Regions from separate parts of the Streptomyces sp. NPDC002328 genome, predicted to be linked through region 1. Evidence: riboswitches for the same ligand, from Rfam matches in the RefSeq annotation. Region 1 holds a riboswitch; the other holds the start of a gene.

Region 1 (5,614 bases):
GCGCTGCGCGCCAAGGGCGAGACCGTCGAGGAGATCACCGGTCTGGTGCGCACGATGTACCGGCACGCGAACGTGATCGAGGTGCCCGGCCGGACCGTCGACATCGTCGGCACCGGTGGCGACGGCGCGAAGACGGTGAACATCTCCACCATGTCGTCGATCGTCATCGCCGGCACGGGCGCGAAGGTCGTCAAGCACGGCAACCGGGCCGCGTCCTCCGCGTCCGGCGCCTCGGACGTCCTGGAGAAGCTCGGCGTCAATCTGGAACTGACCCCGAAGCGGGTGGCCGAGGTGGCCGAGGAGGCCGGCATCACCTTCTGCTTCGCCATCAAGTTCCATCCGGCGCTGCGTCATGTCGCCGCGGCCCGCGGCCAGTTGGGCATCCGCACCACCTTCAACGCGCTGGGTCCGCTGACCAACCCGGCGAAGGTGAAGGCCCAGGCGGTGGGCGTCGCCGATCCGCGGATGGCCCCGCTCATCGCCGGCGTCTTCGCCGAACGCGGCAACTCCTCCCTGGTGTTCCGCGGCGACGACGGCTTCGACGAGCTGACGACGACGTCGACTTCACGGGTCTGGGTCGTCCGCGACGGCAAGGTCACCGAGGAGACATTCGACCCGCGGGACGTGGGCATCGAGCTGGTCCCCGTGGAGGCGCTGCGCGGCGCGGACCCCTCGTACAACGCGGAGGTCGCGCGCCGGCTGCTGGAGGGCGAGACGGGCCCCGTCCGGGACGCCGTGCTGCTGAACTCCGCGGCGGCGCTGGTGGCGCTGGACCCGACGGACGCCCCGCTGACCGAGCAGATCCGGGCCGGCATGGAGAAGGCGGCCCGGTCCGTCGACTCCGGCGCGGCCAAGCAGGCGCTGGAGCGCTGGGTGGCGGCGAGCAACGCGTAAGACCCCTCTCCAGAGGGGGGATGGGGCGCGGTCCCGCGATCCGGACAGGAGTTGCGGGACCGCGAACGCATCACGTACGTTCCTGTCCAGGTCATGAGTGACAGTCATGAGGCCCCGGCCGACTGTCCGGCAACCCTCCGTCCGTGGCGGGGTGCCCCGGGTGAAGACCAGGCCGTGCACAGCAAGGTGCGCGGCAAGCGCGGATCCCTCTCGCAACCAGGGATCCTGGTCGTCGAGGAGTCTCCCGTGAGCAAGCGAATGCGTTAGGGCGCCGAGCCCCGCCTCCGCACACCCTCTCTCACTCTTTTCCCTTCTGTCTCACGGGAGTTCCGCCATGTCCGTCTCCACCACCGCCCTCGCCCCGTCGGTTTGTTCCCCGCTGCCCGTTCTGGGCCGGGATGTCACCGTCCCGCTCGTCACGGGCGGCGAAGTCACCTACGCGGCGCTCGACTACGCGGCCAGCGCCCCCGCCCTCCAGCGCGTCTGGGACGACGTGGCGGCCTACGCCCCGTACTACGGCAGCGTCCACCGCGGCGCCGGCTACCTCTCCCAGCTCTCCACCGACCTGTTCGAGAACGCCCGCCGGACGGTCGCCGAGTTCCTCGACTGCCGCGCCGACGACCAGCTGGTCTTCACCCGCTCCACCACCGACTCCCTGAACCTCCTCGCCGCCGCGCTGCCCGCCGACTGCCAGGTCTTCGTCTTCGAGACCGAGCACCACGCCAGCCTGCTGCCCTGGAAGGACGCCCGCGTCACCTACCTCGACGCCCCGCGCACCCCCGGCCAGGCCGTCGAGACCCTGGAGCGCGCCCTCGCCGCCCGCACGGTGTCGACCGAGGGGGGCCACGGCCCCGCCCTGGTCTGCGTCACCGGCGCCTCCAACGTCACCGGCGAGCTGTGGCCCGTGCGCGAGCTGGCCGCCGCGGCCCACGCGCACGGCGCCCGCATCGTCCTCGACGCCGCCCAGCTGGCCCCCCACCACCCGGTCTCCGTCCGTGACCTGGACGTCGACTGGATCGCCTTCTCCGGCCACAAGCTGTACGCCCCGTTCGGCACCGGCGTCCTCGCCGGCCGCGCCGACTGGCTGCGCGCGGCCGAGCCGTACCTCGCGGGCGGCGGCGCGAGCCGCAAGGTCACCCGGCGCGAGGACGGGGGAGTGGACGTGGAGTGGCACGAGGGCGCCGCCCGCCACGAGGCCGGCTCCCCGAACGTCATCGGCGCCTACTCCATCGCGTCGGCCTGCAAGGCCCTCACCGAGGCCGGCTTCGACGCGCTGGTCGCCCGCGAGCGCCACCTGATCGACAAGGTGCGGACGGGCCTGGCCGACGTCCCGGAGGTCCGGATCCTCTCCCTCTTCGGCGACGACGCCCCGCGGGTCGGCGTCATCTCCTTCGTCGTCGAGGGCTGGAACAGCTCCCACTTCGCCGCCGCCCTCTCCGCCGAGTACGGCATCGGCGTCCGCGACGGCCTCTTCTGCGCCCACCCCCTGGTCCGCACCCTGCTGGGCAGCGCCCCCGAGACGCAGGGCGAGTGCGGCGCCCCCGAGGCGGCCCCCGGCGAGAAGTCCCTCAACGCCATCCGCGTGAGCTTCGGCGCGGGCACCCCCGACGAGCACGTGGACCGTTTCGTGGGCGCGGTGAAGGAACTGGTGACCCAGGGCGCGAAGTGGCAGTACAGGACGGAAGACGGCCGCTGCGTCCCGGCGGTGTGAGCGATTTCGCCCGCCGGCGACCTCGCTGTCCGAGCGCCCTCGGGGGCACCCCCAGGGGCGCGGGGCTGTGTCGATATGCGGCTCCGCCGCGTGGGCGCGACAAGCCACCGCGAACCCGCAGACGCACGAAGCACCCGCGCCCCGCAGACGCCTAGGCGACCACCTCAGGAGTCCAGCCCGATCGCAAAAGCCGCCTCGAGGTCATGCTGCGAGTACGTACGGAAAGCGACGTGAGTGTCCGTCCCCAGAACACCGGGGATCTTGCTGATCCGCCCGGGGATCACCTCGGCGAGGTCCTCGTGCTGCCGCACCCGCACCATGGCGATCAGGTCGTACGTCCCGGTCACGGAGAACACCTCGCTCACGGACTCCAGCGAAGCGATCGACTCCGCGATCTCGGGGATCCGGTCCACGCTGGTCTTGATGAGGACGATCGCGGTGATCACGGCTGGTTCTCTCCCTCGGGGGCCGGAGCTGGGGCGGCCTTCACTGTAGTCGGCCCGTTGAACCGGGCCCACGCGTAGCCGAAGCCCAGGCCGAACCCCATCAGATGCGCGAGGTAGGCCACGCCCGGCCCCTGCCCGGCCCGCCCCGCCGCCAGCCATTGCAGCGCCGCCCAGAACGGCAGCACCACCCAGGCCGGGAAACGCAGCGGCAGGAAGAAGAGGAACGGCAGGAGACTGGTCACCCGCGCTCTGGGAAACAGGTAGAGGAACCCGCCGAGGACCGCCGAGATCGCCCCGGACGCCCCCACCAGGGGCTGCTCGGAGCCGGCGTTGGCGGCGGCGTAGCCCGCGAGGGCCAGGCAGCCGCAGCACAGGTAGAAGAGCGTGAACTGGACGCGGCCCATCCGGTGCTCGGCCATGGCCCCGAAGACGTAGAGGAAGAGCATGTTGCCCAGCAGGTGCACCCAGGTGCCGTGGACGAACAGCGCCGTGGCCGGGGTGAGGAGCGCGCGGGGGGAGCCGTCGAACAGGTCGGCGGGGATCACGCCCCAGCGGCGGAAGTAGGCCCGTTGCGCGGCCTCCAGCTCCTCGCCGGCGCCGTACGCGGGATGGAGGCCGGAGGCCGGGCCGATCGCGAAGAGCAGACAGCACAGGGCGATCAGTCCGTACGTCACCGGCGCGGAGGGGTGCCGGATCGCTCGGTCCAGGGCCCCGTTCCAGTCGCTGATCATGGACACAGAGCATGACGTAACGGGACGGACTCCCCCCTCTCGCCTCGCCGCCGTGGACGGATGGGCGGCGAGTACCCGCCAGGCCGTAGGGTTACGAGCCACACGCACAGGGTGCCCGCCGGGCGTCCGGTGGGTGCCGGAGAAGCGGAAGACCGACACTAGAAGGAAGCGGACAGTCACGATGACGGTTCCCCTGCCGACCGCCACGACGCGGTGGCGCTGCACGCTGTGCGGCAACCTCACCCGGTTCGATGTGACGCGCTCGTCGAAGGTCGTCGAGTACGTGCACCTCGATCTGGCCGGTGAGCCGGACGTCGAGGAGCGCGAGGTGGTCAGTGAGACCATCGAGTCGGTGCGGTGCCGTTGGTGCAACGCCGTGGACCAGGTGGAACTCGTGGACAGGCCGGGCGCCGGCTCCTGAGGAGCGGGCCCGCACAGCTAGTGGGGTGTGACGGATGGTGGAGAGCGCAGGCGGGGGGCCGGGCGACGGCGCCGCTGAGGTGCTCGACCGTCCGCTGCCCGACGGCGTGCGCCGCCGGGTCGTGCAGATCGTCTCGGACGGTTTCGGCGGGCTGACCGTCGGTGAACTGCCCGCCCAGTTGCGGCAGTACGCCCGGTTCGCCCCGAACCGCCGGGCCAAGTTCGCGGGCAACGCGATGGCCGCCGCGCTGGAGACGGATCCGCTGTTCCGGCAGCGCATCGCGGAGAAGTTCAGAGAGGCGCAGCCGGAACTCGCGGGCGCCCTCGACTCCGGCTCGCCGCCCCCGGCCGCGGATCCGCTCGATGTGGCGGCCGCGGCCTATGTGCTGCGGCCCACCGGCTGGGTGAAGCTGGTGACGGCCGCCGGCGAGGAGGCGCAGCGCGCGGACGCCGAGCGGGCCGACGAGGAGAGCCGCGCGGAACTGGAGCGGCTGCGGGAGGAGCTCGAGCAGGCCCGTGACCACACCCGGGCCGAGACCGAGCGGCTGCGCGCCGAGCTGGACGCGGCGAAGAGGGAAGCGGAATCGCTTCACCGCAAGCTGCGTTCGGCCCTCAGCGATGTCAAGCGCGGTGAGGCGGCGCTGCGCAAGCTGCACGGCGAGATGGAGTCCGTGCGCGGCGAGGGCCAGGCGCAGGTGTCCGCCGCGGAGAGCGAGTCACGGCGGCTGAAGGCCCGGCTCGGTGAGGCGGAGGCCGCCCTGGAGGCCGCCCGGCGGGCGGCGCGCGAGGGGCGCAGCGTCGAGGACATGCGCGTACGGCTGCTGCTGGACACCGTGCTGGACGCGGCCCAAGGGCTGCGCAGGGAACTGGCGTTGCCGCCGGTGTCGGTCCGTCCGGCGGAGACCGTGGACGCGGTCGAACCGGGACGAATGACCCCGAAGGACATTGCCGCGCGCGCGTTGTCGGAGAACGACCCGGCGATCCTGGACCAGTTGCTCGCCCTGCCGCAGGCCCATCTCGTGGTCGACGGCTACAACGTCACCAAGACCGGCTATCCCCAGATGCCGCTGGAGAAGCAGCGGCTGCGGCTGCTCGGGCAGCTCTCGCAGCTCGCCGCGCAGACCGGCGCCGAGGTCACCTGCGTCTTCGACGGAGCCGAACTGGCCGCGCCGGTGCTGCTGGCGCCGCCGCGCGGGGTGCGGGTGCTGTTCTCCAAGCCGGGCGTCACCGCCGACGAGCTGATCCGCCAGCTGGTGCGCGCCGAGCCGCCGGGCCGGCCGGTCATCGTCGTCTCCACCGACCGCGAGGTGGCCGACGGGGTCGCCAAGGCGGGGGCGCGTCCTGTCGCTTCTGCGGTACTCCTGAAGCGACTGACCTGAACGTCAACGTACAGGTTTAATGCCCGAATTGGC
Region 2 (5,614 bases), on a different contig from region 1:
TGCCTCAGCCGGCCGCGAGCCGGACCATGTCCGCCTGCGGCCCCTTCTGGCCCTGCGAGATCTCGAAATCGACCCGCTGACCCTCTTCCAGGGTGCGGTATCCGTCCATCTGGATCGCGCTGTAGTGGACGAAAACATCCGCACCACCGTCGACCGCGATGAAGCCGTACCCCTTCTCCGCGTTGAACCACTTGACGGTGCCCTGAGCCATGCCTAACTCCCCTATTACTGGCCCTTGCACAGATCCACACTTCGCGGATCCGGGTCAGACCTCACCCCCCAGTTGGTTGGGGGCGTGCGCCGGAACGCGTCGACCGCGGCTGAATGTATCTGTCCAACTGCCGTCTGCAACAGGTCAATCGGACGAGAATTCTGGACGCACACGGCCCGGAATGTAATGAGAATTCGCCCGAATCCGGGGCAAATCGGGCCCCGCAAACGTTACAAAAGCCGCAAAAGTGGCGCACACTTTGGCTACTTCTTGTCGGGCGTAAGGCAGAAATCAAAGGCTCCGGATCAACGGATCAGGGTCCGGTTCCCCAACTGTACCGCGCTCAACCACACTGAATTGCCCCCTCCGCTTCTCTTGCGGAGGGGGCAATTCGATGAACTCACGGTAATCACTGTTACCGACGGTTACTACCGGCGGGTACTGACCGTCGGTCAGCCGCCCGCGACAGCCGGAATGATGGACACTCCGGCACCGTCCGGAGTGGCCGTCTCAAGACCCTGTTCGAAGCGGACGTCGTCGTCGTTGACATACACGTTGACGAACCGGCGCAGCTTGCCCTGATCATCGAGAACGCGGGCCGCGATGCCCGTGTGGTTCTTCTCCAGATCGGCGATGACCTCCCCGAGGGTCCCCCCTTCGGCGGAGACCTCGGCCGCGCCACCCGTGTAGGTGCGGAGGATGGTGGGGATGCGGACGTTGACGCTCACGGTGAAACCTCCAGTAGGGCAGCCCACCAAGGGGCGCGGGGAACTGCGCGACCAGCCACCATCGGCCCCGCAGACGAACAACGACTCTTAGGCGAGACCAGCTTCGCGGAACGAGTCCAGGCTGGGACGGATCGTCGCGGTGAGCCCCGTCCCGGCCACCGCGTCCAACGTCTTGAGACCGTCCCCGGTGTTGAGGACGACAGTCGTCAGCGTCGGGTCCAGCACCCCGTTCTCGATCAGCTTGCGCGTGACGCCCACGGTCACCCCACCGGCGGTCTCCGCGAAGATCCCCTCGGTCCGCGCGAGCAGCTTGATCGCGTCCACGACCTGCTCGTCGTTCACGTCCTCCACCGCGCCGCCGGTGCGCCGCGCGATGTCGAGCACGTACGGACCGTCCGCCGGGTTGCCGATCGCCAGCGACTTGGCGATGGTGTTCGGCTTCTGCGGCCGGACGACGTCGTGGCCGGCCTTGTAGGCGACGGACACCGGCGAGCACCCCTCGGCCTGCGCGCCGAAGATCTTGTACGGCTTGTCCTCGACGAGCCCGAGCTTGATCAGCTCCTGGAGCCCCTTGTCGATCTTCGTGAGCTGCGACCCGGAGGCGATGGGCACCACCAGCTGGTCGGGAAGCCGCCAGCCGAGCTGCTCGCAGATCTCGTACGCCAGCGTCTTGGAGCCCTCGGCGTAGTACGGCCGCAGGTTGACGTTGACGAAGCCCCAGCCCTCGCCCGCCGGGTCGCCGATCAGCTCGGAGCAGAAGCGGTTCACGTCGTCGTAGTTGCCCTCGATGCCGACGAGTTCGCCGCCGTAGACCGCCGCCATGACGACCTTGCCCTGCTCCAGGTCGTGCGGGATGAACACGCAGGAGCGGAAGCCGGCGCGGGCCGCGGCGGCGCCCACCGCGCCGGCGAGGTTGCCGGTGGAGGAGCAGGACAGGGTGGTGAAGCCGAAGGCGCGGGCGGCCTCCAGGGCCTGGGCGACGACCCGGTCCTTGAAGGAGTGGGTCGGGTTGCCGGAGTCGTCCTTGACGAAGAGCTTGCCGGGCTCGACGCCGAGCTCACGCGCGAGGTTGTCGGCCTGGACGAGCTTGGTCCAGCCGGGGTTGATGTTCGGCTTGTCCGCGACGTCCGCCGGGACGGGCAGGAGCGGGGCGTAGCGCCAGATGTTCGCGGGGCCCGCTTCGATGCGCTTGCGGAGCTCTTCGGTGTCGTAGGCCGAGAAGTCGTAGGCGATCTCCAGCGGGCCGAAACACTCCTCGCACGCGAAGACCGGACCGAGGGGGACGCGGTGACCGCATTCGCGGCAGCTCAGCGCGGCGGCGGGGCCGAGGTCCACGGTGGATTCGGTGGTGCTTGCAACAGTCTGCGCAGCCATGTGAGGCGAGGCCCTTTCTCCTCATCTTCCTCACGACGCATCTCGCCGTGAGACGGATTTGGCACCTTCCCGAGCCGGGAGCCTCGCCACTTCGACGTGTCGAGACCGGCTGGAGGGTTGCCGGGGCTTCATCGGGCCGTGTCCCTCTGCCCCTCTGGATGAGCGGTATGTGGTTGTTGAGCGCTGAACGCCGGATGACCCCGGACATGCGATGGTCATCCGCGTTGTTCAAGACTGTAACCGACGGCCAGGACAGTTGAGATAGTCGTCCGAACCGCGAGACGGATCACACGGTGACGCCGTGTGCACCTGGTGTGATCACGACAGTGAGGAGCCGCAGACCGTGCTGGAAGAAGTCGAGCGCTGGCTGGCCACCCGCTCCTGGTCGGTGACCGATCGCCCGCTGCACAGGATCATGGCCGCCAAGCGCGCCACGGGCCAGTCGGTGTCCGTGGTGCTGCCCGCGCTGAACGAGGAGGAGACGGTAGGCGACATCGTCGCGATCATCCGTCACGACCTCATGCAACAGGTCCCGCTCGTCGACGAGATCGTCGTCGTCGACTCGGGCTCCACCGACCGCACCTCGCAGGTGGCCGCGGCGGCGGGCGCGCGCGTCGTGCACCGGGACGCGATCCTGCCCCGCATCCCGGCGGTGCCCGGCAAGGGCGAGGTGCTGTGGCGCTCGCTCCTGGTCACCACCGGGGACGTCGTCTGCTTCGTCGACGCCGATCTGCGGGAGTTCTCCTCCGACTTCGTGTCGGGGATCGTCGGCCCGCTGCTCACCGATCCCGGCGTGGACCTGGTCAAGGCGATGTACGACCGTCCGCTGGGCGGCGCCGCGGGACAGGGCGGCCGGGTGACGGAGCTGATGGCACGGCCGCTGCTGAACCTGCACTGGCCGCAGCTGGCGGGCTTCGTGCAGCCGCTGGGCGGGGAGTACGCGGCCCGCCGCGGTCTGCTGGAGCAGCTGCCGTTCCCGGTCGGGTACGGCGTGGAGCTGGGGATGCTGGTCGACGCGCTGCACCTGGTGGGCCTGGACGCCCTCGCGCAGGTCGACGTGGGCGTGCGCAAGCACCGGCACCAGGACGGGCAGGCGCTGGGCCGGATGGCGGCGGCGATCTACCGCACGGCGCAGTTGCGGCTGGCGCGCGGGCACCTCGTGCGCCCCGCGCTCACCCAGTTCGAGCGGGGAGCGGACGGTTTCGAGCCGCGCACCCACTCGGTGGACACGGAGGAGAGGCCGCCGATGGCGGACATCGCGGAGTACGCGGCGCGCCGGGTGGCGTGACCGCTCGGTGAGCAGGATGTATACGGGCGTTCGCTGAGTGCTTCCGTACGTTTGAGCGTTTCCCGTGCGGGCTAGGTTGAGGCGTATGGCTTCCACGGGTTCCACTGCTTCCGAGCGTGACGCGGCTGCTCAGGTGCTGGTCGCGTCCAACCGCGGCCCGGTGTCCTACTCGGTGGGCGAGGACGGCTCGCTGACGACGAAACGCGGCGGCGGGGGCCTGGTCTCGGGGCTGTCGGCGATCGGCTCGGACGCGGACGCCCTCTGGGTCTGCTCGGCGCTCTCCGACGACGACCGCGAGGCCGTACGGCGCGGGGTGGGCGAGGACGGGGTGCGGATGCTCGACATCCCCGCGGACGTGCACGCCGACGCGTACAACGGCGTCGCCAACTCCGTGCTGTGGTTCGTCCACCACCTGCTTTACCAGACCCCGCTGGAGCCGGTGTTCGACGCGGAGTTCCGGCGTCAGTGGGCGTCGTACGAGACGTACAACCGCGCCTTCGCGGAGGCGCTGGCCGAGGAGGCGGCGCAGGGCGCGGCCGTCCTCGTGCAGGACTACCACCTCTGCCTGGTCCCGGGGATGCTCCGCGAGCTGCGCCCCGACCTGCGCATCGGCCACTTCTCGCACACGCCGTGGGCGCCGGTGGACTACTTCCGCCTGCTGCCCTCCGACGTCCGGGAGCAGTTGCTGCGGGGCATGCTCGGCGCGGACCGGCTGGGCTTCCTCACCCGCCGCTGGGCGGACGCGTTCACCGCGTGCTGCGACGAGTTCGCCGGCGGGCTGGGCGGGACGGAGATCGGCGTGCACGGGCTCGGCGCGGACGCCGACTTCCTGCGCGCCCGCTCCCACGAGCCGGACGTCGAGGAGCGCATCACGGCGCTGCGCGAGGAGATCGGCGCGGCGCCCGACGGCGGCGCGCGCCGGACGATCGTCCGCGTGGACCGCACCGAGCTGTCGAAGAACATCGTCCGCGGGCTGCTGGCCTACCGGCAGCTCCTCGACGACCAGCCGGAGTGGCGCGAACGCGTCGTCCACGTCGCCTTCGCCTACCCCTCCCGCCAGGACCTCGCCGTGTACCGCGACTACACCGCCGAGGTGCAGCGGGTCGCGGGGGAGATCAACGAGCGGTACGGCACGCCCGGCTGGACCCCGGTCGTCCTGCACGTCAAGGACGACTTCGCCCGCTCCCTGGCCGCCTACCGGCTCGCGGACGTGGCCCTGGTCAACCCGATCCGCGACGGCATGAACCTCGTCGCGAAGGAGGTGCCGGTCGTCTCCGACGACGGCTGCGTGCTGGTGCTCTCCCGGGAGGCGGGCGCGTACGCGGAACTCGGCGACGACGCGATCGTGGTGAACCCCTACGACGTGCTGGAGACCGCCCGCGCCCTGCACGAGGCCCTCAACACCGGGCCGCAGGAGCGGGCGGAGCACACCAAGCGGCTGGCGGCGGCCGCCACCGCGCTGCCCCCGGCCCAGTGGTTCCTGGACCAGTTGCAGGCGCTGCGGGAAATCCAGCGGGATGCCCAGCCCGGCTGAGGGTGAGCCCGGCTGACGGTGTTCAGCCCAGCTGGGCGGCGAGCGCGCGCAGCAGCCGTACGACGCCCGCGGGCCCGTCGACGACGAGGTCGGCCCGCTCGGACAGCTCGGTGACCTCGGCGCTGCCGCTGGCCACGAGCAGGCCGGGCAGGCCCTCCGAGCGGAGCTTCTCGACGGCGGCGAAGGCCGGGAGGTCGCCGAGGTCGTCGCCGGCGTAGAGGACGGACTCGGCACCGATCTCACGCACGTACTCCGTCAGGGCCACCCCCTTGTCCACGCCGGGGGGCCGCAGTTCCAGGACCATCCGGCCCGGCTCGACGATCAGCCCGTGCCGGGCGGCGAGGTCGGTGAGCGGCTGCCGCAGCGCCTCGAACGCGGCCTGCGGGTCCTCGGCGCGGCGCGTGTGCACGGCGACGGCCCGGCCCTTCTCCTCCACCCACGTGCCCTGCCACGCCCCGGCCGCCTCCAGCACGCCCGGC

What was found. A riboswitch is a leader RNA that binds a small molecule or an ion and turns the genes downstream of it on or off. The one in region 1 is predicted to bind S-adenosylmethionine.
Region 2: linked by a shared signal. The riboswitch ahead of thrC (threonine synthase) and the one ahead of ACFYX4_RS01900 (aminotransferase class V-fold PLP-dependent enzyme) in region 1 are both predicted to bind S-adenosylmethionine.

The regions. Positions count from the first base shown of each region.
Region 1 is NZ_JBIARQ010000001.1:412,209-417,822, reverse strand. Features, by position in the region: gene trpD (anthranilate phosphoribosyltransferase) at 1-894, shown strand, start outside; SAM riboswitch class IV at 984-1,100, shown strand; gene ACFYX4_RS01900 (aminotransferase class V-fold PLP-dependent enzyme) at 1,229-2,605, shown strand; gene ACFYX4_RS01895 (Lrp/AsnC ligand binding domain-containing protein) at 2,770-3,051, opposite strand; gene ACFYX4_RS01890 (rhomboid family intramembrane serine protease) at 3,048-3,782, opposite strand; gene ACFYX4_RS01885 (hypothetical protein) at 3,964-4,203, shown strand; gene ACFYX4_RS01880 (NYN domain-containing protein) at 4,238-5,581, shown strand.
Region 2 is NZ_JBIARQ010000003.1:452,303-457,916, forward strand. Features, by position in the region: gene ACFYX4_RS11745 (cold-shock protein) at 5-211, opposite strand; gene ACFYX4_RS11750 (MoaD/ThiS family protein) at 664-939, opposite strand; gene thrC (threonine synthase) at 1,027-2,313, opposite strand; SAM riboswitch class I at 2,332-2,478, opposite strand; gene ACFYX4_RS11760 (glucosyl-3-phosphoglycerate synthase) at 2,657-3,601, shown strand; gene ACFYX4_RS11765 (trehalose-6-phosphate synthase) at 3,687-5,135, shown strand; gene otsB (trehalose-phosphatase) at 5,158-5,614, opposite strand, start outside.